4 regions of the Pseudoalteromonas nigrifaciens genome follow, and region 1 is predicted to be linked to each of the others. Evidence: predicted binding sites of a transcription regulator. Region 1 holds the regulator's gene; each other region holds the start of a gene.

Region 1 (7,614 bases):
CAGAGAGTTTTGGCGACAGTAGTATTAATTTATTATTGTGGTTTTGGATTAAATACCCTGGTGAGCCAGACTTTATGACAGTACGCCACAAAGGTGTTGTGGCAGTACAGCAAGCACTAAATGAGGCTGATATTCTTATCCCATTCCCAATACGCAGTTTAGATTTTGGGGTTAAAGGCGGCGAAAACCTCGATGCAATAATAAGTAATAAAGTAAATACACCATCGGCTGATCAAGAAGGAGCCGATGGCTCTACAGCCAATAAAGAAGGTTAAATAGCTTGAACGCTGGTTAAATTATATTGCGTAAAAGTTACTTTTAACCAGCGCGTATTTACACAGTAATATGCGCTGGTTTACTTATTAAACCAGCAACCAAGTTGCGGTGCCTAAAAAGGCAAATATACCTACTATATCGGTTACTGTAGTGAGTATTACACTGCCAGCAAGTGCAGGGTCTATTTTCATACGTTTAAGTATTATAGGAATACACGCACCCGCCACACCCGCAACAACTAAGTTCATAAACATTGCAAACGCCAGTACCGCGCCAAGCATTAAGTCCCATTGCCATAGGGCTATAACACTGGCAATTAAAACAGCCCATAAAATACCGTTTAATGCACCAATGGCGAGCTCTTTTATCATTACAAAACGTTGGTTAGTTTGGTTAATATGGCCCACTGCTATACCACGAATAACCAAGGTTAATGACTGGCTACCGGCCACCCCACCCATTGAGGGGACAATGCCGTTAAGCACGGCTAAAATAGGCAGTATTGCTAAAGTGCCTTCAAAAAAGCTGGCAACAAAAGCAGCTGCCAGAGCCGTTAATAAGTTAACACCTAGCCAAACAGAGCGTTTTTTTGAGCTTTTTAAAACCGGTGCAAAGGTATCTTCTTCATCATCAAGACCCGCTAAACCTAATAAGTGATGCTCTGCGTCTTCACGAATTACATCAACAATGTCATCGATAGTAACACGGCCAAGTAGCTGGGCGTTGTCGTCAACTACTGGGGCTGATATCCAGTTATGACGTTCAAATAACTGCGCCACTTCGCTTTCATCCATCGAAATAGGAATAGACTCACAGTCTTCATCCATTAGGTCGTGAACAATTTTTTCGGGCGAATTGGTTAGTAAGGTACTTAACGATAAAGCGCCTAAAAAACAGTTATGCTTATCGACAACGTAAAGGTCGTCGGTACCCTCAGGGAGTTCGCCGCGCAGACGAATGTAACGCAGTACCACATCTAGGGTTACATCAGGGCGAATGGTTACTGTATCTGTGTTCATCAGCGCGCCAGCAGAGCGTTCCTGATAGGAGAGTGCTTGCGTAGCACGTTCTCTATCTTGAATGTCCATGGCGCTAACCACGTCTTTATAAACCGTGTCAGGCAGGCTTCGCAGTACTTCACCTAAGTCATCGTGGCCCATGTCTTCAGTGGCAGCAGCAATGTGCTTAGGTTCCATTTGGGCAATAATGCCTAAACGTACATCTTCAGAGAGTTCTTCAAGAACATCACCTTGTACATCTGGATCAACTAATTGCCAGAGCAGGCGACGAACTTTATGCGGTGATGATTCTAGTAAAAGTGCGGTATCACAAGGAGCTGTTTTTGCCAGCATGCGCCTAACTTGAACAAACTGACCACTATTGAGTGACTTGGTCACTTGTTGTAATTGTTGTAGTGGGTAGTCTTGTTCGAAAGTTTCGGGCATTGGCGTCCTTAATTTATTTTTATAACGTTAGGGAAGAAGTTAGTCATTAACTTCGTTCAGTTTATCTTACTTTTTTTAGCCAAACTAGCTTAAGGTTTCACTAACCCTATATTTTAGCTCGTTTACTTGGTTTAAATAAAGTGCCTACTATTCTTGTTCGTTAAAGCGCTGCGCTATTAATTGGCCAACGGCATGTAAAGCATGCTCTGCATCGGGTCCTTCGCACACTACTTTTACTTCTTTACCTTGGCTGCTTTCTAGTAACATTAAAGCCAGTACGCTATCGCCAGCGGCTTCTTTTTCATCTTGAAATAAGGTAATAGATGCGTCAAATTGTACCGCTAATTGTGCTAATACGGTAGCAGCTCTAGCATGCAGGCCTAGCTTGTTTTTTATTAAAAATGTATTTTCTAAGCGCATAAGATACTCTACTTAAGCTGAACAGATGATTATTTAAATTGAATTATTTTTCTTGCTCGCGATGGCGAATTTTTACATTAGGGTGAGACATAGCAAAGCTTTCACCAATTGTTTGCGCTAAATAAACTGAGCGGTGCTGACCACCAGTACAACCAATAGCAATGGTTAAATAACTGCGATTATTACGCTCTAGGTGTGGTAACCACGTTTGTACAAAGGTTTGAATTTGCCAAGTGAATTTTTGCACAATACTATGACTAGCTAAATAATCTTTTACTGGTTGATCTAATCCAGTTAAAGGCTTGAGCTCCGGTTCCCAGTGTGGGTTTGGTAAAAAACGCGCATCAAAAACATAATCAGCACCTTTGGGAATACCATGCTTAAAGCCAAACGACTCAAAGGTAATGATAAGCTGTTTGTCTTTTTTACCGAGTATGGTTTCACGCATAGATTCAGCAAGTTGATGCACACTTAAATCGGTTGTATCAATGACATGATCAGCCCGCGTTACGAGTACATCGAGTAATTCTTTTTCCTTTTTTATTGCTAAATCTAGCGGTAGCGAATCAATCGAAAGCGGGTGCAAGCGACGTGTTTCTGAATAACGGCGGATTAACGTTTGATCGTCGCTATCTAAATAAAATAACGTTGGTTTAGCAAAGTCGGGCAAGTACTCAAGAATATCGTTAAACTGCTGCTGATCTTTAGGCAGGTTACGCACGTCTATACTAACGGCTATTTTATCGTAGTTATCAGAGACACTGCGCACTAATGAAGGCAGCAAATTTACCGGAATATTATCTACACAATAGTAACCTAAATCTTCTACAACACGTAAAGCAACTGACTTACCAGAACCTGATCGGCCACTTATAATAATTAATTCCATTTACCACCCCTTTATTAGTAACTAGGATTGATCCAAAATAACTTGGTATAACGCTTCATCAGACTTTGCCGCACGCAATTGCTTACAAAACTCTTTATCGTTTAGTTTATCAGCTATTGTGGCTAGTGTTTTCAAGTGCTGCTGGTTATCGCCATCGGGCACTATAAGCGCAACAAAAATATCAACTGGACGATTATCAATTGCATCAAAATTAATAGCGGTTTCGCTTATTAAAATTAAGGCAAGAGGCTCTTGTGCCCCGCTCATACGGCCATGTGGAATTGCTATTCCTCGGCCAATACCGGTACTACCTAGCTTTTCTCTTGCCAATAAAGCAGTGAGAATATCTTGCTGAGGTAAATACGGCATTTTTTTATGCGCGAGTTCACTGATGAATTCTAAAATTCTTTTTTTACTATTAAAAAGGACCACAGCTTTGCTGCAGTCCTGGCATATAAGTGAGCTTAATTTCATAGTGTTAGTGTCGAGCAAACTTCTCTTTGTGTTTAATTACTTGACGATCGAGTTTGTCAATCAACGAGTCAATGGCAGCGTACATATCTTGGTGTTCGGTCGATGCAAATAGCTCAGCGCCACTTACAAAAATTGTTGCTTCAGCTTTTTGACTTAATTTTTCTACATCGAGAATAACATGCACATTAGTTATGTGATCTGAGTGTCTTTGCAGCTTTGCAAATTTATTATTTACATAGTCTCTTAATGAGTCTGTAATGTCTACATGACGACCAGTTAAGTTTAGTTGCATCAGCATTTTCCTCTTTGTTGTACGTCTTAAATCAAGCTTTTACGTTGATTTGACGGGGGAATAGCCAGAGATTCGCGATATTTTGCAATTGTCCGTCTAGCTACTTTAATTCCTTGCTCAGCCAATATATCTGCAATCTTGCTATCACTCAATGGTTTGGCTAAGTTTTCTGCAGCTATCAACTTTTTAATCAGGGCACGTATGGCAGTTGATGAACATTCGCCACCATTTTCGGTGCTTACATGGCTTGAAAAAAAGTACTTAAGCTCAAAAATGCCACGTGGAGTGTGCATATATTTTTGCGTAGTGACCCGTGAAATAGTCGACTCGTGCATTTCAACTATTTCGGCAACATCGTTTAATACCATAGGTTTCATGGCTTCTGGGCCATGTTCAAAAAACGCTTGTTGCTGCTTAACAATACAATTAGTTACTTTCAGGAGTGTTTCGTTTCTACTTTCTAGGCTTTTAATAAACCATTTAGCTTCTTGTAAGTGCGAGCGAATAAATTGGCTGTCACCGCTGGATTTTACTGTACGAGACATAGCCGCATATTGGCTGTTAACACGTATTTTTGGCATGCTATCTGGGTTTAGCTCTACCACCCAACGGCCTTTTATTTTTTTAACAGACACGTCAGGTATAACGTATTCAGACTCTTCTCTGACAATAGTATCCGCAGGCTTAGGATTAAGCGTATGAATAAGTGTCATTATTTCTTTAAGCTCTTCTTCTTTGAGCTTAGTTTTTTTCATTAACGTACGATAGTCGCGAGCAGCGAGTAAATCGATATGATCAGTTAACACCATTTTTGTTTCGTTAATATAAGGGGTGTCTTTATCAAATTGATTTAATTGAATGCATAAGCATTCTTGCAAGCTGCGAGCTGCAATACCAACAGGATCAAATAATTGAATGCGCTTTAGCACTGCTTCTATTTCATCTAGTTCTACTTCGTGTTCGTCGTCAGTTTCTTGGTTAAAGCTTGCTAAAAGGTCTTCGCAACTGAGGGTTAAAATACCAGAGTCATCTACGGCTTCAACGATAGCTATGGCAATAGCTTCGTCGGTAGGGCTAAAAGGGGTGAGCTGTAATTGCCACATTAAGTATTCATGCAGGGTTTCGGTTGATGCACCTTGATAAATAGATTCATCTTCAGGCATTGGCCCTGATGAAGAGGCAGGCGCTGCGCTCATATATTCATCCCATGATACATCCATGGCCATGTCGTCGCTTATGGTGTCTTTATTTAGTGCTTCACCGCTATCTTGCTCATACTCGCTTGGGGTGTCGTCAGCAGAGGCGCTAACAGTAATGTCATCTGCTTTTTGCTCGTTTTTACCTGCTGATTCTTCCGTGTAATCTTGTTCATCAACTTCAAGTAATGGGTTGCTATCAAGTGCTTCTTGTATTTCTTGCTGGAGATCCAAGGTACTAAGCTGCAATAAGCGAATAGCCTGTTGCAGTTGCGGAGTCATTGTAAGTTGCTGGCCCATGCGCAGCTGTAATGATTGCCTCATTTATCTCTAACAATCCTTATAAATTGATATGATTAATCTTAGCAGATGCTTATAGTAATAACATAAATATTACAGTTTGAACTGCTCGCCTAAATAAACATCACGTACTGTTTTATCGTTTAATACAAATTCAGGAGTACCAGATGCAATTAGCTCCCCATGAGAAACAATGTAGGCTTTTTCACAAACATCAAGGGTTTCCCTTACATTGTGGTCGGTAATTAGTACGCCAATACCACGATTTTTAAGGTGTTCTATAATTTTTTTAATATCGAGTACTGAAATAGGATCCACGCCAGCAAAGGGCTCATCAAGCAATATAAATTTAGGATCTGCAGCTAAAGCACGTGCTATTTCTACGCGGCGACGTTCACCACCAGATAGCGCCATACCTAAGCTGTCGCGAATATGTTGCAGGCTAAATTCGTCCAATAAACTATTTAGGGTTTCTTCCCTGGCTTGTTTATTTAGTTGCTTACGCGTTTCTAAAATAGCCATTAAATTTTGATACACAGTGAGCTTTCTAAAAATAGAAGATTCTTGTGGTAAATAACCAATACCTAAACGAGCACGGCTGTGCATAGGAAGTAAGGTAATATCGTTATCATCAATTAATATTTTACCTTTGTCGCTAGGTACTAAGCCTACAATCATGTAAAAGGTAGTGGTTTTACCTGCGCCATTTGGGCCAAGTAAACCAACAATGCTACCAGCTTTTACTTCAAGTCCTACATTTTTAACAACTTCACGGCCTTTATAGCTTTTTGCTAATAGCTCTGCTTTTAATGTACTCATGGCTGACCTTTATTGAGTTTTTGTTCTTTTTTTACGTCTACAGGCACTAAAATAGTGTGTACCCGATCAGTTGAGTTTTCATCTTTTTCAGCACTTATAAGCTGTTGCTCTATATCATAAGTGATGCTTTTAGCCGTAATTTTTTGCCCAGCTTGAGAAATGTTTGCATCTCCTACCAGGGTTAAAAAACGTTTCGCTACATCGTAACGTACTTCGTTAGCGCTGGCGCTCATGACAGTGCCATCTGCTTGCTTTTCTTCAAAATATGCAGGGCTGCCCGTGGCAATTAATAGTTGTTTATTATCGCCAAGTTCGTCGCGCTTATGTACTTCTAAACGATCGGCGGTGATACGACGATTACCGTGAATTATCTCGACGTTTTTCTCAAAAATACCAACGTTTTCTTTTAGTTGGCCTTCTTGGCGGTCAGCACTAATAGAAATTTGATTAGCTAATGGGGAAGTACTTTGCTCTGCCGCATTACTATTAAATACAAGTATAAGCGATGGAATAATAAGTATTTTTGCAAGGTTATTGGTCATAATATAGTGTTCGCGTATGGTTAATTAGTTTTATCACCTCGGTTGTTAAATTGGCTTCAAGGCCTTTACCGGTGATCTTTAAATTCGGTCCAGTTATAATAACGGGCTGTTCGCTGCGCATAGTGAGTAGCATTATATCTACTTGAATATTGTCGGCGGTAATTTTGTCTATCATTGCGCCATCAATTAAGTTTTGGGCAGTTACATTACCCTCTAAAATTAATTGTCTTTCATCGTAAAGTGTTGCTTCATCAGCATTGATACGCCACGTTTTTTGTCTGTCGTCGTACAATATGAAAGTAGGTTTTTCGAATAAGGTAAATCCTAGCTGCTCGTAAAGCTCCGTTTTAACCGCAGTTACTTTATGGCTAATTTCACCGTTTTCGTCAAAAGCTGTTTGTTTTAGCTCAATGGCGGTGTAATCGGGTTTAGCTATTACTTCTGAGTCGGCTTTAGCAACCGTATTTACCTGAGTAAAATAAGGGTACCAAAGCCAAACCATACAGGTGATGAATAAAACGCTTAAGACTATGCGCGCTATATTCATGAACTGGTGCCTTGGCTAGTTAATGGTTTATTGTTTTCAAGCATAAGTAAGTCGGTTAGCTCTCTTACTGCACCAAAACCACCCGGCATTTGCGTAGTGTAATGTGCTAAGCGTTTAATTAGTGGGTGCGCGTCGTTTACTGCGACTGCAAAGCCAACTAACTCCATAACAGGCATATCTGGGCCGTCATCACCAATATAAGCAATTTGCTCATCGCTCAAATTAAGCTTGTTTTTAAGTTCTTGGTAGGCAATAAGCTTGTTTTCTTGACCTTGATAAATATGCTGCACGGTTAAGCTGGTCATACGTTGTTGTACTATTTGCGAGTGCCTGCCGGTAATAACCGCTACTTCAAAGCCGCTGTTAATAAGTGCTTTAATACCAAAGCCATCTTTTGTATTAAATGCTTTTAGC
Region 2 (7,614 bases), 1.3 Mb from region 1:
ATCGCTACTAGTGTTTAAACACATAAATTGAAAAAAGTTTTTTAGTTCTTTTTCGCCAACAAAATCTTTGTTATCTGGGGTTAACTTAAAACCACCACATTTATTAGCATGCCAGGCTATTACTTGCTCCGCAGGGGGATACATAGGATCGCTTTTAGGCCGAGGCTTTGGGCTTGGCTGGCTGTTTTTATCGCTCGTTACTTTAGTTTGAGTTTGCGCCACAGGGCTATCAACCACTTGCTGTTGGGGGTTATTAGTTTTGCACCCCGATAAAATGATGGCACTGCCACACACACATAAAATAGCCATTAAACGCGAGGTCATGCTAGTTAACTCCTTGATTTGTTATTATGGGAAGCGTAATTAAAAATCGACAACCTTGGGGTTCATTTTGCTCTATTAATAATTGTCCGTTTAATTGCTCTACTGACTCTTTAACAATAGTTAAGCCTAAGCCACTGCCTTGTAGCGTAACATTTTTGCTATGCTTACCTTGATAAAATGCGCTAAAAACATGTGCTTTTTCGTGCTCTTTAATTCCGCATCCCTCGTCGCTTATCGCCATTTTTAGCTTACTGTGCTCAAAGGTTAACGCTATAGATACTGCCTGCCCGTGTTGTGAAAACTTTAAGCCATTAGAAATTAATTGCACTAAAATCATTTCAATTAACTCCCCAGGTAACGCAAGCGCCTTATTAGGTAAGTTGTTATGCCAAATAAGGATTTGCTCTCGGGCTGTTAGGCGGTGCTCAAAATGACTATTAATTTTATTAATTAAATGATTAAACTCAACCTCACTTACGCTGTCTTTACTAGTACGAATCGCGTTATAACTAAGTAGGCTGTCAATCATAGTACGAAGGCGCACCATAGACTGGCTAATAAGCTCAAGTACAGCGCGTTGCTCTTTAGTTATAGGGCCAACTATTTCATCGCTGAGCAAGTCGGTGCCCTCGACCATTGAGGCTAGAGGTGTTTTAAGTTCGTGGGTAACGTGGCGTAAAAAGGTGTCTTTTTGCTGCTCAAGTATATGTAACTGAGCTTGCACCCATTGTAATTTATTACCTAATTCAACTAGCTCTGCTGAGCCTTGCACGGCTATTTTTTGTTGCCAGTCACCTTGCCCTAATTTACCAATAATTTTAGTCAAGCTTTTTAAGCGGCCACTTATACGCCACAAAAAACCGCCTCCTACTAAGAGTGTTAGCGGAATTAGCGCCACCAGCCAGTTAATAAATGAAGTTTGTAACTGCGCTATTTCTTTTTGATTATTAGTAATTTGGGTTTCGCTTTTATCGCGTAACCATAAGGTAAGTTCGGCGAGTAAATCGCTAATAGGTAAAAACAAGGCTACCTGCTGTTGTTTTTGTTCAACAAGTTGAGTGTGTGCTAGTTGCAGAGTATTCGTTAAACGCTGCCATTGTGCGGTGTGACTTTTACTGGGCGCTATACGTGTAAGATCTTCAATACTTTGTAGCGATGCTTGCCACTTATCAACTATGAGCGTATCGAGTGACTCACTTTTTAGTACCCAATTTTGCCGAGTAGCGCGCTCTAAACTATTGAGTTCTTGTTTTAAAATATTAAACGATTTAGTTACTTGGTAGTTATTACTAACAATTTGCTGAGTTACAGCTAACTGCTTATTAAGCGCATTTAAAAATACAATAACCACTAACGATAAGGGTAATAACGACAGCAGCATACTCATTACAAACTGGCTAATTAAATTAGGGCGCCAATTAAGTATTGCTTTGTATTTTTCAGCCATCGCTGCTGGCATTGCATCCATCCTTTAGTAACTTTAAACAGCCTATTATTAAGCGTTTAAGTTATACACTAGCTGAATCAATTTATATATCTGTTATTCGTACTGTAAAGCCGCCTGTTGCCAAACAGCAACAACTCAACTCTTTGATTTGTATTGCTTCTTTATTTATAAGCCAAATTTCGTTGCAAAAAACACACAGATACCTGTAAAACTTGCTTAACCTATAACACCAAAAACCATAAGCAACTGAATTTAAAAGATAAAAATAATTGGCATCGTTTTTGTAATAGTTAATCTAAGTTTATCTTATAAGGAAATGACCATGAGTAATCGCTTTTTAATTATTATGCCAATCGTTGCGCTAGGCTTTTTGAGCGCTAACGCGCTGGCAATGGATGTACAAGCTACTTTTAATGAACTTGATAAAGACAGTAACGGTACTCTCAGCGAAGCTGAAGCTGGTGAGGACGCTGTACTTCATGAAAACTTTTCACAAATAGATACTGATCAAAATGGTCAGTTGTCGCTAGATGAGTTTAAACAGTTTATTAAGTAACTAACCTAGTAACCAAAGGAGTTTTTTATGAAACAGCTTATAGCCGCATTTTCGTTACTGTTTTTAGTTATTAGTGCTACTGCCCTGGCTTCATCGTTTAATGCTCGTTTTGCTTTTTTAGATAAAAATATGGATGGAAAAATATCTATTACCGAAGCCAAAAAAGATAAAGAAGTAATGAAACAGTTTTCTGATTTAGATGTAAATAACGATGAAATGATCTCTAAAAAAGAGTTTGAGGCGTTTAAGCCTTAAGTTTAAATTCAAGTTTAATCTTGTAAAATTAACTAAAAGTATTTGCTATAACCCCTGAGGGAGTGTGTAAATGGATTTAATGTTGGGCGTTAAATTATGGCAAGTACTTTATTTTATTACGAATGACATTAAAATGAGCTTTGCGAAGGAGCACCATGAAGATACGCGCTTGTTTAGTTAGTTGCTTATTATTACTAAGCTTTAATTCATTAGCACTTGATGTAAAGCAACGTTTTGATCACCTTGATACAGATCAAAGCGGCTATTTAATTCACCATGAGCTTGAGGCTCAACCGCACTTACTAAACAACTTTAGCAAATGGGATAAAAACCAAGATAATAAAATTTCATTGGTTGAATTTAAAAATTATCTTACGAATAACCTCTACTGAGTAATTTATGAAAAATATAAGCTATATAGCGCTCGTTGCGCTTAGTATTTGTAGCACACCAAGCTTTGCCAGCAGCAATAACATTGCCAAGCAATTTGAAAAATTTGATCGTAACCAAAACGGCTTATTAAGCCGAGCAGAAACAGCCAGTGACCCTGCCCTATGGTCTCGTTTTGCAAGTTACGATAAAGACAAAGACGGCCACCTTTCTTTAAGCGAATTTACACTTTATGCAAGTCAGTAATTAATTTACCAATAAATTAACTGGCTTACTCTGCACAAATAACAATCCAACCACCTCAAGTGGTTGGTATTATAAAAGTGAGTTTGTTATGTTAAAGCCATTAACAATAAAAATAAGCTCACTATGCCACTCAAAAAAATAATCAAACCTTTGCTACTCGCTTGCCTTTGCGCAGGCTCAAGCCTTGCGGTTGCGCAAACTAAAGTTATTTACAACGCCAACGGCTACACACCTTTGTACAAAGGTGAAGTGCAGCAGTTTTCTACTTTAGTTATAAAAAACGGTAAAGTAGTTAAACTTGGCGGCGATACGCTGAAAAATAGCTTTCCAGATGCCAAGCTTATTGACGCTCATGGCAATACGCTATTACCGGGTTTAATTGACGCACACGGTCACATTATTGGTTTAGGCAATAACCTGTCACAATTAGATTTACGCGGTGCGCTTTCTATTGATGAAGTTACTAATAAACTCAAGGTATTTGCAAATAACAAACAAGGTTGGATTATTGGCCGTGGCTGGAATCAAGAGCTGTGGCAAAAAAAGCAGTTTCCTACCGCTGCCGATTTAGATAAAGTAGTGAGCGATCGCCCTATTGTACTATCGAGAATTGATGGCCACGCTATTTGGGTAAATAGCAAAGCCCTAGAGCTTGCGGGCATTACTGCAAACACCCAATCGCCAGAAGGCGGCGAAATTATTAAAGACGAATTTGGCAATCCTACTGGTATATTTGTAGATAAAGCAGAATCGTTAATTAAACAATTTATGCCAAAACCATCAAAACAAACTCTTAGTGACTCTTTAGATGCTGCCGGTAATCATTTATTAAGTTTAGGGATTACCTCAACCCATGATGCGGGTATAGATAAAACCACTTGGGAATTATACAAAGAACGCGGTGAACTAGGCAATTTACCACTGCGTATTGTGGCAATGCTCAGTGGCGCGAGTCCTGATTTAAAAACCATGTTAAAAGCAGGTCGATACCAAGATGCCAACGACTTTATGTCTATTCGCAGCGTTAAGGTTTATGCTGATGGCGCATTAGGTTCGCGTGGCGCGGCGCTAATTGAGGATTATGCCGATAGAAAAAACCACCATGGCTTAATGCTCGAAACCCAGCAAAAACTAGAAGAGTTATTTACGCTTAGTTTTAAAAGCGGTTTTAGTGCCAACACCCATGCAATTGGCGACAAAGCTAACCACGTTGTATTAGATGCTTATAAAAATGTATTTAAAGCAACCGGCGGAATTTTACTACGTAACCGTATGGAGCATGCACAAATAGTAACGCTTGATGATATTAAGCGCTTTAAAACATTAAAAATTATTCCTTCAATGCAACCAGTGCATGCCACCTCTGATATGCACATGGCAGAGCAACGCTTAAGCGAAAAGCAATTAGCGGGTGCTTATGCATGGCAAACCTTTTTAAAACAAGGGTCAGTGATTGCAGCAGGATCTGACTACCCAATAGAATTGGCAAATCCTTTTGATGGCTTGTATGCAACAATTACTCGTATGGATCACAACCAACAACCAACCCAGGGCTGGCGCGCTAGCGAAGTATTAAGCCGTGAAGACGCACTGCGTGCTTTTACCCTAGGCGGCGCTTATGCAGCGCATCAAGAGTTTAAAGTGGGTAGTTTAGAGCAAGGAAAGTGGGCCGACTTTATTTTAATAGATAAAGATTATTTTAAAGCCCCGGTTGATGAACTATATAAAATAAACGTATTACAAACATGGATTGCAGGCAAACTTCGTTACGAAAAAGAGGCTGTGACTGCGCAATAAACTGAATACAAACTGAAAATAACAAATTAATGATAAAATTTAATTAAAGTAATCAAAAAGTGTGTCGATAAAGTGGGGTATTTAAAAATTCTCTTATGTTTCAGGAAGAAAACATGTTATCTAAAAAAATATCTCTTACTTTATCGGCACTTTTTACCCTTTCACTTTCAGCTTGTTCTAGTCACCCTGTTTACAATGGTCACGCTCCTCATAATGACTATTCTCATAACAAAAGGCACGTTCAAAATGACTCGCCTCGCGTGAGTAACTGGCAGTTTCCAGAAAAAAATTACCGCCCAATAAATAGCAGTAAATTACTTAGTAATTACACCGAACAATTAGCCATGAAGCTAATTGAAAATATGAATTACATAAATAGTAATACCCCTATTGCCATTACTTCTTTTGTAAATTTAGATGATAACCTACAAACAACTAATATTTTTGGTAACCATTTAGCTGAGAGCTTTATTACTGAACTACAAGAGTTTGGATTATCTGTTGTAGATTACAAACACACAGGAACTGTACATGTAACCCCAAATGGCGACTTTTCATTTAGTCGTAATGGTCGAGAAATTAAAGGCTACCCGCATATTGAATACACTTTGACTGGCACACTTACTTATACCAATCGCGGTGTTATTGTAAACGCACGTATTATTGGCGCTAAGTCAAAGGTAGTGGTGTCTTCGGCTAAAGGATTTGTGCCTAGTTTTGTGGTTGAGTCGTTATATCCCACTCGCCGCGTTGACGGCATAGCGCTTGACGCAATCTTATAAAAACCAAAAAGGATTAGCTTAGGCTAATCCTTTTTAGGCTCTGGCTGTTTATTACGGTATAATTTAAAAATATGATACGCGTTTACAAACGCGAGTAAGCCGTTAGTAAAGGCAACGGGTACTGCACCAATAGCTAAGCCATAAATAGTAAAGGCGATACACCCAAATAAATTATACCAACGCAGCTTTACCACGTCGGTCATTGTTAACGATGCAACCAGTAAAGCAGATGCTATATAACCTAAATATTCCCAACTCAATTGTTCTCTCCTAGGCTTTAGGTTAGCATTGCATATTAAACTTTAGTACATTGAATCTGTACAGCAACGTAACAGCTAAATAAAAGTTAACCTATAAATGGCTTAAAACTCTGTTGGTTATCAGCAGCTATACTGCTCAAATAATTAGTCCAACAGTGCCAGCCCATTATATTAGCAGCACCTGATATGTTAATTAATTTAACATAATTTCTTAGAGCTTTGATGCTATCGCCATTAAGGTGCAATAAATAGGACAATTGTCCGAAGAGTATGATTGATGTTTCAATACCATTTTTCCAGTTATCTTGTTGAACAACTACTTACCTTTGCCGGTAGTAGTTATCAGCAATCAAAAAAAGAAATATTAATACAACAAGACCAGCCTTTAACTAAGTTGGTACTTGTGCGCAGCGGAACTGTGTCGTTTAGTTACGATGTAGGTAACGGACGACGCCTGCTGCTTGGTCAACTCGATTGCAATAACACCCTCATTGGTGAAATAGAAGCGCTCAATAATAACCCCTGCATTTATACAGTAACCTGCTTTAGCGATGTAACTTATAATTTAATTGAGTTAAAGCATTGGCGTGCGTTATTACTTGAAAAACCTGAGCTGAGTTTATACACAGCACAAACTATAGCGGCTAAATTTCAAGAAAATCAAAAAATAAACCTAGATAAATTATTATTGCCACTGAGCTATAACATAGCTAAAGACTGCCTACTAAGAGCCGAGAACAACAACCCTACACTGCTGCGTGCATATCCTACGGTAAATGCCGAAGCAGAACGTTTTGCAACCACTGAGCGCGCTTACAGGCGCGTTGTAACAGAACTCGTAGAAAAAAGCTTAGTACAAAGAAGTACCCAAGGTTTATTAGCAGTAGATATACCGCGCCTAAGCCAATATGTAGATAGCTTTGCGCAATTGTAATTTATTACATCAGGTTACATAGGTTGAAACGTTAAGTTTTATCCATAAAAAAAGGCCTTAATGGCCTTTTTTTTATTTATGCAGGTTGATTATTTTTCTAGCAAAATGTCATGTATTTTTGCTAGGTCTGATTTGCCAGCAATAATTTCATCCGGTGTTAAACCCGATAACTCATGCGGAAACACTAGCCATTCTTCAGACTCATGAATATAGTAATCTGGCTTCATGTCTACTTTAGAGTTTTTAGGCTTGTAGTAAGGGCATGCAATGCGAATATCGCGCGGTAAGTTTAAACGCATTAGCTCTGAAAGCTTTTCTTTTAATGCAAAAATACTGCGGCCAGAGTCAAACACATCATCAACAATGAGTAATGAGTCACCTGCATTAGCATTTTCTACAATGTAGTGTAAACCATGTACTTTTATCTCTTTAGATTGCTTTCCAATGCCATAATAAGACGATGTACGTACCGCAATGTGATCGGTTTCAATGCCTTTGTAATCGTAAAATTCTTGCACTGCAATACCTATGGGTGCACCACCTCGCCAAATACCAATAATGAAATCTGGACGAAAGCCATCATTATACACTTGCGCTGCTACGCGAAATGAATCTTCAAGTAA
Region 3 (7,614 bases), 1.4 Mb from region 1:
ATCATTACCAGCACCAGTTGTGTAAGATATTTCTACGCCCGCTACGTTTAAATTAATCTTATCGCCAGCTGTAGTATTTGTCGTGAAGTCACCTACAGCTACCTGAGTCGTTGCACCAACACCAAACACGCCCTCAACGCCATTAATTTGACCCGCTAGATTGGCAGCGCTCATACCCGTAGATACTTCAAGATTTGTCGTTTTTCCACCAACAGTAACTGCTAGTCCGTCTGTTGTTATTGCTGTAGGTGTTTTGCGTATATCTGAAAAGCCAGCCAGTGCAGAAAAAGTCATTCCCTTGCCTTCTAGACCAATATCTTTAGCTGCCGATGAGTTCAAGGTCACTCCAATAGTTTGATTACTATCAGAACCTACTTGGAATTGCTGCGTACCGTAACCACCATCTAATAACTTTTGTCCACCAAAGGTGGTGGTATCGGCAATGCGGGTTAGCTCGGCCTGCAATGCAGACACTTCTTTTTGCAGGGCTTCACGGTCAGATTTTGAGTTAGATCCATTTGCTGATTGCAGTGCTAAGTCACGCATACGCTGTAAAATGTCGGTAGATGATTGCATTGCCCCTTCAGCGGTTTGCGCCATAGAAATACCATCGTTAGCATTTCGCTGCGCTACAGCTAAACCACTAATTTGTGAGGTTAAACGCGTTCCAATTTGCATACCAGCCGCATCATCTTTAGCGCTATTAATACGCATACCTGATGATAAGCGCTCCATTGAAGTAGCCAAACCTTGGCCTGATTTTGTTAAGTTACGTTGTGCGTTTAGTGACGACACATTAGTATTTACTGTTAATGCCATTTTACCATCTCCGAGTGTTTAACAGGATGTGGTTCAAAATGCTTTTGCAGGAACCACTATTAGATGCAGTTAACAAAGCAGGTTTTGTGCCAACTCACCTAACAAATTCAACGCATTGTTTTTAAAGTAAAATATAAATATTAAACTGAGTTTTAGAGTAAAAGTGAGCTTTATAATGGAAGGTTAATAAATAGTGACATTTTTTTGCCGCTTGGTTTAGTGGGGATATTCGGGGGGCGATTACCGGGGTATAACATGTTTTTACTTTAGTGTATTTGGCTCTCTAAAGCGCAGCGCCCTCTTAGCCTTTTTGTGAATAAAGCATTTAAATATTATTGCGCACAAAGAGAAAACAATGAGAGTAAATGAGGAGTAACTTAAACACATAATTTATGTGTTTTTCTTCTCTAAAGCGCAGCGCCCTCTTAGCCTTTTTGTGAATAAAGCATTTAAATATTATTGCGCACAAAGAGCAAACAATGAGAGTAAATGAGGAGTAACTTAAACAGGTAATTTATATGTTTTTCTTCTCTAAAGCGCAGCGCCCTCTTAGCCTTTTTGTGAATAAAGCATTTAAATATTACTGTGCACAAAGAGCAAACAATGAGAGTAAATGAGCAGTAACTTAAACATAATTTATGTGTTTTTTCTTCTCTAAAGCGTAGCGCCCTCATAACCTCTTTGTAAATAAATTTACTAAACCCATTTGCACAAAGAACAGTAAATTTCAGATAGTCGAAAACCAAAAAACGCGGTATAAAACCGCGCCTCCATCAACAAAAACGCCTAGCTTGGCTTGTTTTTGCCTAAAACCTGATACCTGACACCTAAAACCTGCTCTTAACCTTTAAATATAATCAAATAACGAGAGTTTGGCTAAGCGGCCGAAAGTAGCTTGCGACGCTTGGAGTGCGGTTTCTTGCTGAGTGAGTTCGCTAATTGCAGCAGCCATATCTACTTCAAGCAGGCTTGAACGATTACTTTGGTTTTGAATGTCTAGCGCAGAGTTAGAGTCGGTTACTCTTTCTAGCACATTCATCCGCCCACCTAAACTCGCTTGGGTAAACACAACTTGTTCGCTGGCATTTTGTAACTGCGTTACACCATCGTTAAGTGCTTGCTGAAAATCGTCCCCCGTAAGCGTGCCATTATTTAAGCCTGTAATTAAACCTTGTAGCGTATTAAGTACGTTTTCTTTATGAGGTGGCTCGAGACTAAAATCAAGCTGCCCAGGTGCAGCGCCGCTTAGCTGAATTTTCATGCCCGCAAATTCAATTGGCTCGCCTGCTTGTACCGCCCCGGTAACAGGTGGGTTTAATGGGTTACCTGCGCGCTGAATTTCATATTGCTGCGGATCGCCTGGGTTAGTTCCCGCAGAAACCACTATATTAAAGGTATTTGCCGAAGGTGCGGCAGTGGGATCAGCATTATATTGCTCTTTATGAAACTGATCGAACACTCCTTGTTTATCTACATACACACTACCCGCTGTAATGTTATTTGGGGGTGTTAATGTAGGAATACTGCCGGTATTTGACGCCACATTTAGCCGTGCATTGGTTTTTTCAAAGGTGTCGTAGCCGTTGTCGCTAGATTTAATCGACACACCTTCGGCAATAGTAATTTTATGCTGACCTTGATCGCCTTGGTAATTGTATGTGCCGCTGGCAGCATCAAACTGATACGGTTGCGTGTTGTCTTGGTAGCCTGAAAATATGTACTTACCATCTTCTGAACGGGTGTTCATTAAATTAGCTAACGTTTTTTGTATTTCGCTTAGCTCCGACGCTAACGACTTTAAGTCGTCTTTACTGTATGCGCCATTACCTGCTTTTAAGGCAATATCTTTAGCCGCTTGAATACTTTCGTTAATACCTTGCAGTACGCTTTCTTCGGTTTTGAGTCGGCCATTGAGCTGGTTAATATTTTTTGTATATTGCTCATTGCTTTGTATTTTATTGGTATACAGCATAGCTTGCGATATGTCGGCAGGCGCTTCTGAGGTAGATAAATACTTTTGCCTAGTATTTACTCGCTCTTGTGCGTTTGCTACGCCATTTTGATTTTGTAATATTTTATTAATGCTGTTTTGATACATTAAGTTATTTGATAAACGCATAATTACCTCGTGGCACTAAGTAAAGTGTCAAAAATAGAACGTGCAGCAGAAAGCACCTGAGCTGAAGCCGCATAAGATTGTTGAAAGCGCAGTAAATTGGCCGCTTCTTCGTCAAGGTTTACCCCAGATAACGACTCGTACCATGCCTCTGACTGCTGTGCGAGTGCGTCGAATGCTGCGCCGTTTGTTTTAGCTTGGCCTGTTACCACGCCAATGTCGGTTACTAATCCGGCATACGCTTGGTTAAACGTTTTATGGTTATCGGCATCTGAGCTTGAAACAACATTTTGGCGCACCAAGTCACCGTTTTGTAACTCGGCTAACTTTAAGCCATTGCGGTTATCGTCAAAGCCGCCTTTGTTAAACTCTAACGTAAAGCTATCGCCTGTGGCTGGCGAGCCTTCAATATCAAAGTCAAAACCATAACCGTCATAAGGAGCACCAAGGCCAGCCAAAACATTTTTGCCTGGTGGTGCAATAGTAATTGGCACATTAGCGCCGTTTCCATCGCTAATTAAGTAATCATTTGTACCCGCTGCTTTAACAATGGTTATATCTCCATTAGCGAGTGCAGGAGGAGTGGTAGTTGTAAAGCCACCAGCGGTAACACTACTCACACTGCCAGCAGAAATAGCGCCGCTACCGGTGTTATTTATGTAATCGGCGGTGCGTATTGGCGATGCTAACGCTAGGTCTTCACCGCGCCCAGTGGCGAGGGTAATATTTGCTGCGGCTTCTGAATTGAGCTTAATTTGAAATTTATCGCCTTCATTACCTGCACCAGCCATAGTTAACTGCAAACCAAATAAATCAACACCTGGGTTATTTGCCGAGTTAATTTCACCGCCTACAAATGTTGCTGTTGTAGCGGCGCCTAATGGCTCGCCTTTATTATCTACTGGCTGAATACTCACTTCGTTTGGATTTGCGGTATAAGTCACAATAAAATCACTGGCAGGTAAATTACTGCCTTTGCCGGGCTCTACTGTTGCACTAACACCCGCACCGCCGGTATTAGCTTGATAGGCAAACCCTTTTGCCGTAGGTATATTGAATATATCGCCACCCAATTTACCGTTAGCATCCATTCCCAAGTGATTTTGCTGATTAAATGCATCAGCCAACGCTAAACCCATTTGGCCTATTTGATTTTGTGCAGGTACTAAAATATCGTCTCTGAAGGCAAGTAAACCACCTATTTTGCCTTTTAATTTACTGGCATCAACTTCAAGCGGCACAGCTTTGCCGCCATTTACATCTAAGCGCAGTTCTTTAAAATTTGGATCGGGGTCGCCGCGCATCGAAAACAAGTTAAACGAGCCGTTTTGCATTACAACCGCTTCACCGCTGCCCATAAAAACGAGCTTTTCACCATTAGGGCCGTCAAGCGTTTCAATGTCGATTAACTCTGATAAATCGCGAATCGCTTTATCGCGCTCGTTATATGTGCCGCTTGCAGCAGATGCGTTGTTAGTACCATTAACACCAGCAATTTGTTGGTTTAACGATCCTATTTTTTGAATTAAGGTGTTGGCTTCATCGGAGAATATTTCGAGCTGCTCATTTACAACATTTTTTTGATCCAGCACTATTCCCGACAACCTATCCATTTGGCTTATTAAGCTGTCGGCGTTAGTCATTACTAACGAACGTGCAACCGTTGACGATGGCTGATTAAGCGCTTCTTGCACGTTATTAAATAGCGAGTTAATACCGGTCGATAAGCTATTCGCTTCTTGCGAAAATAACGTATCGACCCGGTTTGCTTCACTTACAAACTGATCAAAAAACGTTTTATTTGAGGTGTCTCGGTTTAATTGTTTTTGTGCAAATTCATTAAGCAATCTGTAAGTATTACCTTTGCCAACTTGATTGCCGATCATGGTGCCATGCTCTGTACGCTCGCGCACATAGCCGTCAGTATTTACATTAGTAATATTTTTACTGGTTGTTTGCAACAGATCAGTGTTTGCTCTTATTCCTGAATTAGCAATGTTTAATAAATTAAACGACATGTTACTTTACTCCTTGGCGGATCACGTTTGTTGCAATATTTTTAAGCTCGCTACTGTTAAGTACGCGCTTTATTTTATCCGCATAATTTGGGTCTGTTGCATAACCGGCTTGTTGTAATGAGTCTAAAAACACTGCCGGTTTGGCGGTATTTTGTAATGCTTGTTGATAGCGTGGATTTTGAGTTAAAAAATCAACAAAGTCGTTCACGCTGTCTTTTATTGAGTCGTAAGCCCTAAAACTGGCTTGTTTTTTAACTGCAGCGCCTTGTTCAAACTCTAAGGTTACTTTGTTAGCTTTTTCACCCTGCCAGCTTTTATCTGACTTAATGTTAAATAAGTTATTTGAGCTGTTACCGTCGCTTTTATTAATAATATGCTTACCCCAACCGGTTTCAAGTGCCGCTTGTGCAACCATTACCGCAGGATTTAAACCAATTTTTTGCGCTGCAGTTTTAGCGTGTTCCCATACTGAACTTACAAACTCTTCGGCCGTTTCAAAGTTTGGCTTAGCTACTTCTGGCTTTTCGGTATTCATAGCGCTTTTATCTACAGGCTCGGTTACGGCTTTTTTACGCTGTTGCTGCGGCAACTCTATGCCAGCACGCTGATCGCTTAAAAGATCGTTACTGGTTCTGAGTACTGAAGCTGGGGTGTAATTTTTTGCCGTAGGAGAAAGTTGCTGCACTATTAAGTCGGCAAGCCCTAATGAACCATTAGACGAGAGCTCTGATGAAAGTTGCTGATCGTGCATTTCTTCAAAAAACTTTACGCTACTTGAATTTAATGGGCTTTCTTTGTCTTCGAAGGCTTCGCTGGCTTTGCGCATGCTTTTAAGCAACATTTGCGTAAATATGGCTTCAAATTGTGCCGCTGCTTTTTTGAGAGCCGCTTTTGAGGCATCACTAGACGCGTCGCCACTGTTTAGGGCATCTTTACGCAAAGCGTTTAAGTTACCTAAATCAAAAAAGTTTTGCTTATCGAGATGATTTGTTTCCATCAGCTTTTTGACACAATAATGAATAATGTATAAAGCAATGCAAAAATTGAGCCAGAGGGGAAGGTGTTAAGCAAAATGCCATCGGTTACCAGCTTTTAAAACTGACCACCGATAGCATTACGTTGTTTTAAATTACAACTAGCTGGCCGTTTATTGCGCCAGCTTCTTTTAGGGCTTCTAGTATTGCCATTAAATCGCCAGGCGCGGCGCCTACTTCGTTTATAGCGCGTACTAGGTCATCTAGGCTCACTCCGGGGTTAAATACAAATGCCCGTGAGTCGTCTTGTTTTATATCTATAATACTTTGCTGGGTAACAACGGTATCGCCATCACTAAAAGCATTAGGTTGCGATACGTTTTGTTGCTCCGCAATAGTTACTGTTAAGCCACCATGGGTAATAGCCGCAGGTTGTAGCTTTACGTTTTTACCAATAACAATAGTACCGGTACGCGAGTTAACGATAATTTTTGCCGCTGTATCTGCTGGGGTAAACTCTAGGTTTTCGAGCGTTGATAAATAAGACACGCGCTGCGAGGCGTCTCTTGGGGCAATAACTCTAATAGACGCTGCATCGAGTGCTTGGGCGCTATTTGGGCCAACTAAATCGTTTATGGTTTTTTCTAATCGCTTAGCGGTAGTAAAGTCTGGGCGATTTAAGTTAAAAGTAATATAGTCGTTTTGCATAAATGGGCTTTTAACTGCGCGCTCAACGGTTGCGCCATTTGGAATGCGCCCCACTGTTGGCGTGTTTATAACGACTTTACTGCCATCAAGCCCCTCTGCGCCTAAACCACCTACAATTAAACTACCTTGGCCAATAGCGTATACGTTGCCGTCGACCCCTTTTAAAAAGGTTTGTAGTAAAGTACCACCGCGTAAACTACCTGCACTACCAATAGATGATACGGTAATATCTATAGTTTGCCCGGGCTTTCTAAAAGGCGGTAGCTCTGCATGCACTGCAACCGCAGCCACGTTTTTAATTTTTGGTTTTAAGCTTGCTGGTAACGTAATGCCAAAGCTGTTTAACATGCCTTTAAAGCTTTGCTCGGTAAATCGGCTTTGCTCGCCCGTACCAGGTAAGCCAACAACTAGGCCATAGCCTACTAATTGGTTTGAGCGTACGCCCTCAACCATAGACACATCTTTAATGCGCTCGGCCATGGCAGGAAGTTGCCAGCCAAGTAACACCATTAAACAAAAAACTTTAAATACATTCATAATGAATGTCCTCTAAAAAGGAAAAAGTGAGCTACTAAAAAAGCGTGTTAGCCAACCGGCACTTTGTGCTTCTTGAGTTTGCCCTTTGCCCGAATATTGAATTCGTGCATTAGCAATTCTATTTGACTGTACGGTATTGTCTGCAGTTACATCTTCTGGCCTTACTAATCCCTCTAAACGAATAAATTCTTCGCCTGAGTTTAACGTTAGCCATTTTTCGCCGCGAATAACTAAGTTACCATTAGGTAAAACACGCATTACATTTACCGATATATCACCGGCTAAACTATTTGACTGATTTGATTTTGAGTCGCCTTTAAATGACGCGTCGCTGCCAATACCAAATTGAATGCTGTCGCCGCCAATATTTACCGGTAATCCGCCTAAACCAATAACGGGGTCGAGTTTTGCGTCTGACTGTTTATCAGTTTCTGTTTTTGCC
Region 4 (7,614 bases), 1.4 Mb from region 1:
ACGATTTAGTCATGGTTTATAAAAACTCCTCGCCGCCGCCGCCGCCAAGCTGTATTTCGCCCGAGTCAGACAATCGACGCGCCGTAGAGAGTATTTCTTTTTGCGCTGCTTCTACTTCACTAATACGCACCGGCGCCATTGCCTCTAAGTCATCGGCAAGCATTTCGGCAGCACGTTTAGACATATTACCGAGTATTTTTTCTTTAAGCGCATCGTCTGTGCCTTTAATCGCTTTCATTAGTACGTCTTGTTGTACTTCGCGTAAAATTGCTTGAATACCACGGTCGTCTACGTCCATTAAGTTTTCAAACACAAACATAAGATCTTGAATTTGTTGCGACATTTCTTCGTCATGCTCACGAATAGAGTCCATTAACTGCCCTTCTACGTTGGTATCTAGGTAGTTCATAATATCGGCAGCCGCTTTTAAGCCACCCATTTTCGCAGCTTGCGCACCCGCTTGGCCTGCAAACTGTTTTTCCATAATTTCGTTAAGCTCTTGCAAGGCAGCTGGCTGCACTTCTTCAAGGTTAGCAATACGCATGGTTAAATCCAGGCGCACTTTATCAGGAAACTGCGCCAGTATTTCGGCAGATTGCTCAGGCTCTAAATAAGATAATACAATGGTTTGAATTTGCGGATGCTCATTACGAATAATGTTAGCTACTTGCTTCGAGTCCATCCACTTTAACGAATCTAGCCCTTTAGCGCCCGATCCCATTACTATTTGGTCAATTAAGCTGGCGGCTTTATCTTCACCTAATGCAGCAGTAAGCGCTTTTTTAATAAAGTCTTCTGATTGAAAACCAATTGTACTAAAACTTTGAATTTGCTCTATAAATAAATTATGTACTGCGCTTATTTTAGCTTGCGATAGATCCTGCAAACCGGCCATCGCCATACCCACTTTTTGCACCTGTTTGGGCTCTAAGTGTTTGAGTATTTGCGCTGCATCTTCTTCAGATAAACTTAATAGCAGTATGGCCGCTTTATCTACGCCATCTAGCTTATCAACATCGAAAGCTGCTGGGAGTTGTTTTTGGTTTTGATCAGTCATCTTCGGTTAACCACGCTTTCACTACTTGTGATGATAGTTCTGGTTCATTAGCTACAAGGGCACGTACGGCTTTAAGTAAGTCTTCGTCACCATGTAAATCGGGTAGCTGCAGTGTACCATCGCTTGAGAAGCCAACTGAAGCAGAATCAAAGTCTTTATTTAGCATATCTAAGCTATTATCGCCAATATCAACCCCTGAGCTAAGTGCATCTTCATCGTACTCATCAAGCGTGCTGTCCGGGTAAATTAAGCGTTTTAGCATAGGTTTAACTACAGCCATAATCAACACAATAATAACCAATGCAGCCAGTACTAAGCGTACTATTTTCATAAACCAGTCTTGTTCCCATAAAGGTACTTCAAAACTCATATCTACGGCTTCTCGTACAAAGGGAACTGTTACTACTTCTAGGGCATCGCCGCGCTGTATATCAAAGCCAACACCACCTTGTAATAAACGTCGAATATTTGACAGTGCCTCAACCGAGCGAGGGGTCATGGTGGTTTCACCGTTTTCGCCCACTGTTGGCAAATAATCAACTGCCACCGACACGCTAATTCTGCGAATCGTGCCGCTTTGTTGGCGCTTATGCGAAATAGTAGTATCGAGCTCATAGTTACGCGTGGCTTCTTTATGCGTGCGGCTCGGTGAAGTAGCACTTCCTGCGCCGCCTTGGCCTGCCACTTCTGGAATATCTGAATTTACCGGAGGCTGATTACTTAACGCGCCAGGAATACCCACAGCTAAGCCGCCTATGTTGTTTTCCTCAAACGTGGTTTCGCTTCTTACCGCTGGTAGGTCTGGGTTATAACGTTTTTGCGTTTCTTCTAATGAGCTAAAGTCCATGCTCAAATCAACTTGCGCAGTGTAATTACTCAAACCAACAATAGGGATTAAAATGCTATCAATTTTTTCTAGGTATTCTTGCTCGCGCTTACGCTCTAGGTCGTACTCTTTACGAGAACGCGCAGAAAGTGAGCTTTGTGAGCCCGAATTTAATAAACGGCCATTTTGATCGGTAACCGTTACGCGTGCAGGCTCAAGCCCTTGCACTGCTGAGGCTATCATATCCACCACAGAGTCTACTTCTTCGCTGTTAAGCGAGCGTCCGCGTTTAAGCGTAAGCACCACAGTTGCTGATGGTTTTTTCTCTCTGCGGGCAAATACGTTTTCTTTTGGAATAGCTAACAGCACCTTGGCGCGAGTGATGTTATTTAGCTCTTCTATAGTGCGGGCAAGTTGTTGCTCTCGGCCATGCTTTAGGCGCTCGCGCTCTAAGCGCTGGCTTACACCAAAGCCCATGTCTTGCATTATTATGTCTGAACCAGAAGTAGGACCTTGATCCAAGCCTTCGCGAGTCATTAGTAATTTTATATTTTGGTATTCGCTTTCATCAACCGACACTACATTGCCATCTAGTTGATAATCTATTTTTTGCGCATCTAAAAAATCAAGTGTTTGAATTAGCTCCTCGGTAGGCATTTTACCTAACGGGCGCATATCTGGCTGACGTGCCCAAATAATCACAAAAATGGCAATCGCCAAACAAATAGTTAATGCAATAATAAGGGTAACTTGACGCAATACATCAACACCGCTTAGCGCACTTAAATAGCCCGACTTTTGTTCTTGTTGATCGTCACTATCACCATGCTCAATACCGCCATCAGCAAGTGCAAGATCTGTAGATTGATTAGATTGCGCCACAATTATTCTCCACTACCTAAATTAAACAGGCATATTCATGATTTCTTTATAGGCTTCAACAAGTTTATTACGAACTTGTACGGTCGCCTCAAATGCAACAGAAGATTTCTGCGAAGCAATCATCGCCTCAGCAAGCGATACACTTCTGTCGCCCATTTCAACCGCTTTTACTTTTTGACCTGTGTCTTGCTGTAACTCATGCACAGTATTGAGCGCATTGCTGAGCATATCACCAAATTGTGCTGAAGACGTAGGCTGAGCTTGTGTAGGCAATTTATTAATTTGATTATTACGGCCCGCTTCTAAGGCCATAGATTGCATTTCTTGAAATACAGCGCTATTTTGAATTTTCATTATTTGTCTCTAACAATGCAGTTAACTCTTAAGGTTAAGAATGCACAAAGCGTGCCACTTAATTAACCCTTTAAATACAGTGTGTTAGAGTTTATTTACTTAGTCAGAGTTTTGACAGCCCTAAATTCAAGATGTTGAATTTAGGGCTTTTTTGTAGGTTATGCAGGAAGTGAAATACCTAAGTCGCGCATTTGCGCTAGTTTATAACGTAAAGTTCGCGGGCTAATACCCAAAGTTTCGGCTACGTCTTTACGCTTGCCTTGGCAACGCGCAAGTGTTTCTAAAATAATTCGATGCTCTTTATCTTTAAGCTCATCTTTATAACTGCCTGTATCTTGAGCGAGTAAATCTGATTTTTGCTCATTCGGTGTTTGCTCATCAAGCTTTTCATCACCCGACTTTTCGTCATTAATAATGGCTGTTGTTTTACTATCGTAATAGGCGCTAGTTAACGCACTTTCACTAATTGCTGGCTCTACTACAAAGTTACTTGGGGCTAAGTTTTCAATAAAAATAGCTTGCTCACTTATGCTGTTGTCACTGCGCAGTATAAGCGCACGCTGAATTACGTTATCAAGCTCACGCACATTACCTGGCCATGTATGGCTAAGGAGCTTTTGCTCAGCTTGCTTATCTAAAATAGCCAGCGGCTGCTTAGCTTTTATTAAATGGCGTTCAATTAAGTGCTTCGCCAACACAATTATATCGCCAGGGCGCTCGCACAATGGCCGCCACATTAGCGGAAAAACGTTAAGGCGATAATATAAATCTTCCCTAAACTGATTATTCGCTACCGCTTGTTTTAAATCGCGGTTACTGGTTGCGAGTATGCGTACATCCAGCGTAATCGTTTTACGGCTACCTAAGCGTTCAACTTCACGCTCTTGTAATACACGCAGTAGTTTAACTTGTAAGCCTAAATCCATTTCGGTAATTTCATCAAGTAAAATTGTACCGCCCTGTGCTTGCTCAAACTTACCTGGGCATGCCTGAATCGCGCCAGTAAACGCGCCTTTTTCGTAGCCAAATAATGTTGCTTCTAGCATGTTTTCAGGAATCGCCGCACAGTTAATAGCCACAAAGGGCTTTGCAGCACGCGCTGATTTATCATGAATAAACCGCGCTAATACTTCTTTGCCCGAGCCACTTGGCCCCAGCACCATAACACTGGCGTCTGATTTAGCTACCCTGCTTGCAAGCTCCAGCAATTGAATACTCGTTGGGTCGGCAACAATAGGGCCGTCGGTTTCTTTGGGTTTTTCGGGCAAATAGCGGCTCACCATATTTAATAGCACCTCGGGTGCAAATGGTTTGGCCATATAATCAATCGCGCCTAAGCGCATTGCCTCTACCGCATCGTCAATAGTTGCGTAAGCGGTCATCATTAATACCGGTAAATCGGGGTAATTTAATTTAATACTGCGCAGTAAATCTAGGCCGCTCATAGTGCCCATTTGCACATCGCTCACCACTAACGAAAAGGATTCTTTTTTAAGTAGTAACATCGCCTGCTCTGCACTATCGGCAGCAACGCATTCAATACCCGACATTTCTAGGGTATCTATTAATGCTTCGCGAAGCCCTGCGTCGTCCTCTACAACTAAAATAGTATTACTCATAACGATTCCTCTAATTTAGATGCTGCGCTAATTGGCAATAACAGGTTAAAACAAGCGCCGCCATGTACATTATTAGTCACCTCAATACGCCCTTGGTGCGCATTAGCAACAGAGCTAACAACCGCCAACCCTAAGCCTGTGCCTTGGCTGCTAGTGGTAAAAAATGGTTCAAACAGTTTATCTACCTGCTGTAGGTCAACACCTGGGCCATTATCACTCACGCTAATGCGTACAAAATCTGGGGTTTGCAAATCGCGCATTGCACTTACTTGCACTTGTGCCCCTGCGCCTATAATTTGAATACTGTTATGAATCAGGTTTTGAATCGCACTGGCAAGCGCGGTTTTATTCCCTAAAATCGCAATGTCGGGCTCAGGTAAGCTTACATCAAGCTCACTGTTATTAAGCGTTACCATGGCATCTGCACCGGTTTTTACTTCGCTTAATAATTGCTGCATAGACACCTGCTCAACCACATGCTGATCGCCACTTTTGGCAAATAGCAGCATGTCGTTTACTTGGTTTTCTAAATCTTTTAAGCGCGACATTAATTTAGTTTGAAAGTTATCGCGCGACGCTTCGGGTAAGCGTTTTGAACCTAAATTAGCAGCATAAAGCATAGCCGCCGACAGCGGCGTACGTACTTGGTGCGCCAAAGATGCCACCATTTTACCCAGCGCACTTAAACGCTGCATATGTGCAACCCGCTTTTGTAAGCGGCGGGTTTCACTCAAGTCTGTCATTAAAATAAGTTGCCCAGGCTCTGGGGCAAGTGCAGTAATATCAAGTTTTATTAAGCGCCCGTCTTTTAAAGACACTTCGTGGCCATCATCTTGCTGAGGCCGAAAAGAGCGCTGAATAACACTAAACCACTTTTCGCCTTCAAGCGGCTCGCCAAGCATATCAATCGCAATTTGATTCGCTTTCGCTATCATGCCTTTACCATCAAGCACAATTACTCCTGCGGGCATAGTATCTACTAAATGCGAAAGCCAACTAGCCTGTTTACGCAGATCACTTAACTCCCCTATATACTCCTCTTGAAGTAAACATGGGTTATACTGATTTGCAGAAATAAACTGTGGTTTTAACACACTAGCAAGTGCCATAATCAAATCTCTAATTGATGCAGATACAGTTTCAAATGCACAATTTATACCACCTTTTATTACCATGTATATCATTGAGTTACACAGTAAAAATGCGCGACATTAAAATGACGCGCAAATAAAAGCACCGCAACTAAGGAACTATAATGACCAAGCAAACCCGTTGCTCATGGCTCGACACCAGCAAACCCGACTACGTTGCATACCACGATAACGAATGGGGAGTGCCTGTGTATGACGATAAAAAACTGTTTGAATTTTTAACGCTGGAGTCGGCGCAAGCAGGATTGAGTTGGTACACTATTTTAAAAAAGCGTAATGGTTATAAAAATGCTTTTGCCGACTTTGATGTACACAAAGTAGCAGCATTTACCGAGCAAGATATTGAGCGACTAATGCTTGATGCGGGTATTGTGCGTAATCGCTTAAAAATTGCCGCTACTGTAAATAACGCCAAATGCTTTATTAAAATTCAGCAAGAATTTGGTAGCTTTAGTAACTATCAATGGCAGTTTGTTGGCAATAAGCCGCAAGTAAATAATTTAAACTCTGATGATGACACACCAGCAATTACCCCTACCTCAAGCGCATTTGCTAAAGATTTAAAAAAGCGTGGTTTTAAGTTTTTAGGGCCAACAACCGTATACGCCCATATGCAAGCCTGCGGTATGGTTAACGATCACAGTAATAAATGTTTTAGAAAAGAAGAAGTTAAAAAGCTAGGGGCTAGGCAAACAGTCTGATTTCAGGCTTTTAATCAAGCCTCTGTAATTAGTGCGCGCGTCAGCAAGCTTAACGCAGCAAAAGCTAAACGCTGTGCTTGGTTATTTTTTACCTAAAGCCTGAACCCTGACACCTAAAACCTGATAGCTACCCTTAGCTTTTAATCTCTCGACAAGTTATATTTTTTCATTTTTTCGACCAAAGTAGTGCGGCGTACTCCGAGTATTTCGGCGGCGCGAGCAACTACATAATCAAAGCGCTCTAATGCTTGAGTAATTAAGTTAATTTCTAGCTCAGCTAAGTATTCTTTAAGTTGAATCCCTTCGCTGGGTAACAAGCCTGAATCTGCTGCTGTAGAGTGTTCTGGCTCATCGTCATAGTCGCTAAAGTCAGTGCTAAATATGTCGTTAAAAGCATCGCGCTCCATTAACTCTTCTGGGTACTGTGGTTCATAGGCTTCAACTTCAATATAACGATACTTAGCCGGTAAATCAGGAACATCTACCACTTTTTCCGGGAACATTATCACCATCCGCTCAACTAAGTTTGCAAGCTCGCGAATATTACCCGGCCAACTATGCTCTTTTAAACTTTCGACAGCGCGCTCTGTAAACTTAGCGGTTGAGCCACTTTGCTCATTAACGCGGCGCATTAACTCTTTTAATAGCAGCGGTATGTCATCGGCGCGCTGGGTAAGCGACGGGCTTTCAATAGGAAATACGTTTAATCGGTAGTATAAATCTTCACGAAACGTACTTTCCTCTATCATGGTTTCGAGGTTGCGATGGGTTGCAGCAATAATGCGTACATCAGCCTGAATCGCTTTAGTGCCGCCTACTCGCTCATAACTACGCTCTTGCAATACGCGCAGCAACTTAACTTGCATTTGCAGCGGCATATCGCCTATTTCATCTAAAAATAGTGTACCGCCTTGCGCCAGTTCAAAACGCCCTTTACGAGCAGAAATTGCCCCTGTAAATGCGCCTTTTTCATGGCCAAACAATTCACTTTCGAGCAACTCCCCCGGAATCGCACCACAGTTAA

What was found. The regulator sigma-54, encoded in region 1, starts transcription at its own class of promoters, with help from an activator protein. The targets are predictions, from matches to a motif close to GTTGGCACGNNNNTNGNNT.
Region 2: a site for sigma-54 is predicted at 2,040-2,058, ahead of PNIG_RS03345 (EF-hand domain-containing protein). Genes of this name have one in related genera too.
Region 3: a site for sigma-54 is predicted at 5,988-6,006, ahead of flgJ (flagellar assembly peptidoglycan hydrolase FlgJ). Genes of this name have one in related genera too.
Region 4: a site for sigma-54 is predicted at 3,160-3,178, ahead of fliE (flagellar hook-basal body complex protein FliE). Genes of this name have one in related genera too.

What each region holds. Positions count from the first base shown of each region.
Region 1 covers NZ_CP011036.1:2,970,093-2,977,706, reverse strand. Annotated here, with positions in the region: gene PNIG_RS14140 (mechanosensitive ion channel family protein) at 1-275, shown strand, start outside; gene mgtE (magnesium transporter) at 363-1,721, opposite strand; gene PNIG_RS14130 (HPr family phosphocarrier protein) at 1,869-2,141, opposite strand; gene rapZ (RNase adapter RapZ) at 2,185-3,030, opposite strand; gene ptsN (PTS IIA-like nitrogen regulatory protein PtsN) at 3,052-3,504, opposite strand; gene hpf (ribosome hibernation promoting factor) at 3,509-3,796, opposite strand; gene PNIG_RS14110 (RNA polymerase factor sigma-54) at 3,823-5,316, opposite strand; gene lptB (LPS export ABC transporter ATP-binding protein) at 5,386-6,111, opposite strand; gene lptA (lipopolysaccharide transport periplasmic protein LptA) at 6,108-6,653, opposite strand; gene lptC (LPS export ABC transporter periplasmic protein LptC) at 6,643-7,200, opposite strand; gene kdsC (3-deoxy-manno-octulosonate-8-phosphatase KdsC) at 7,197-7,614, opposite strand, start outside.
Region 2 covers NZ_CP011036.1:705,713-713,326, reverse strand. Annotated here, with positions in the region: gene PNIG_RS03355 (hypothetical protein) at 1-324, opposite strand, end outside; gene PNIG_RS03350 (HAMP domain-containing sensor histidine kinase) at 326-1,783, opposite strand; gene PNIG_RS03345 (EF-hand domain-containing protein) at 2,094-2,327, shown strand; gene PNIG_RS03340 (hypothetical protein) at 2,355-2,582, shown strand; gene PNIG_RS03335 (EF-hand domain-containing protein) at 2,738-2,974, shown strand; gene PNIG_RS03330 (EF-hand domain-containing protein) at 2,982-3,218, shown strand; gene PNIG_RS03325 (amidohydrolase) at 3,342-5,015, shown strand; gene PNIG_RS03320 (FlgO family outer membrane protein) at 5,129-5,797, shown strand; gene PNIG_RS03315 (YgjV family protein) at 5,821-6,057, opposite strand; gene PNIG_RS03310 (Crp/Fnr family transcriptional regulator) at 6,335-6,991, shown strand; gene PNIG_RS03305 (phosphoribosyltransferase) at 7,081-7,614, opposite strand, start outside.
Region 3 covers NZ_CP011036.1:868,410-876,023, reverse strand. Annotated here, with positions in the region: gene PNIG_RS04125 (flagellin) at 1-819, opposite strand, end outside; gene flgL (flagellar hook-associated protein FlgL) at 1,667-2,938, opposite strand; gene flgK (flagellar hook-associated protein FlgK) at 2,941-4,953, opposite strand; gene flgJ (flagellar assembly peptidoglycan hydrolase FlgJ) at 4,955-5,950, opposite strand; gene PNIG_RS04105 (flagellar basal body P-ring protein FlgI) at 6,078-7,172, opposite strand; gene flgH (flagellar basal body L-ring protein FlgH) at 7,185-7,614, opposite strand, start outside.
Region 4 covers NZ_CP011036.1:882,994-890,607, reverse strand. Annotated here, with positions in the region: gene fliH (flagellar assembly protein FliH) at 1-13, opposite strand, end outside; gene fliG (flagellar motor switch protein FliG) at 17-1,057, opposite strand; gene fliF (flagellar basal-body MS-ring/collar protein FliF) at 1,050-2,765, opposite strand; gene fliE (flagellar hook-basal body complex protein FliE) at 2,787-3,119, opposite strand; gene PNIG_RS04170 (sigma-54-dependent transcriptional regulator) at 3,278-4,738, opposite strand; gene PNIG_RS04165 (sensor histidine kinase) at 4,735-5,847, opposite strand; gene PNIG_RS04160 (DNA-3-methyladenine glycosylase I) at 5,994-6,590, shown strand; gene PNIG_RS04155 (sigma-54 dependent transcriptional regulator) at 6,731-7,614, opposite strand, start outside.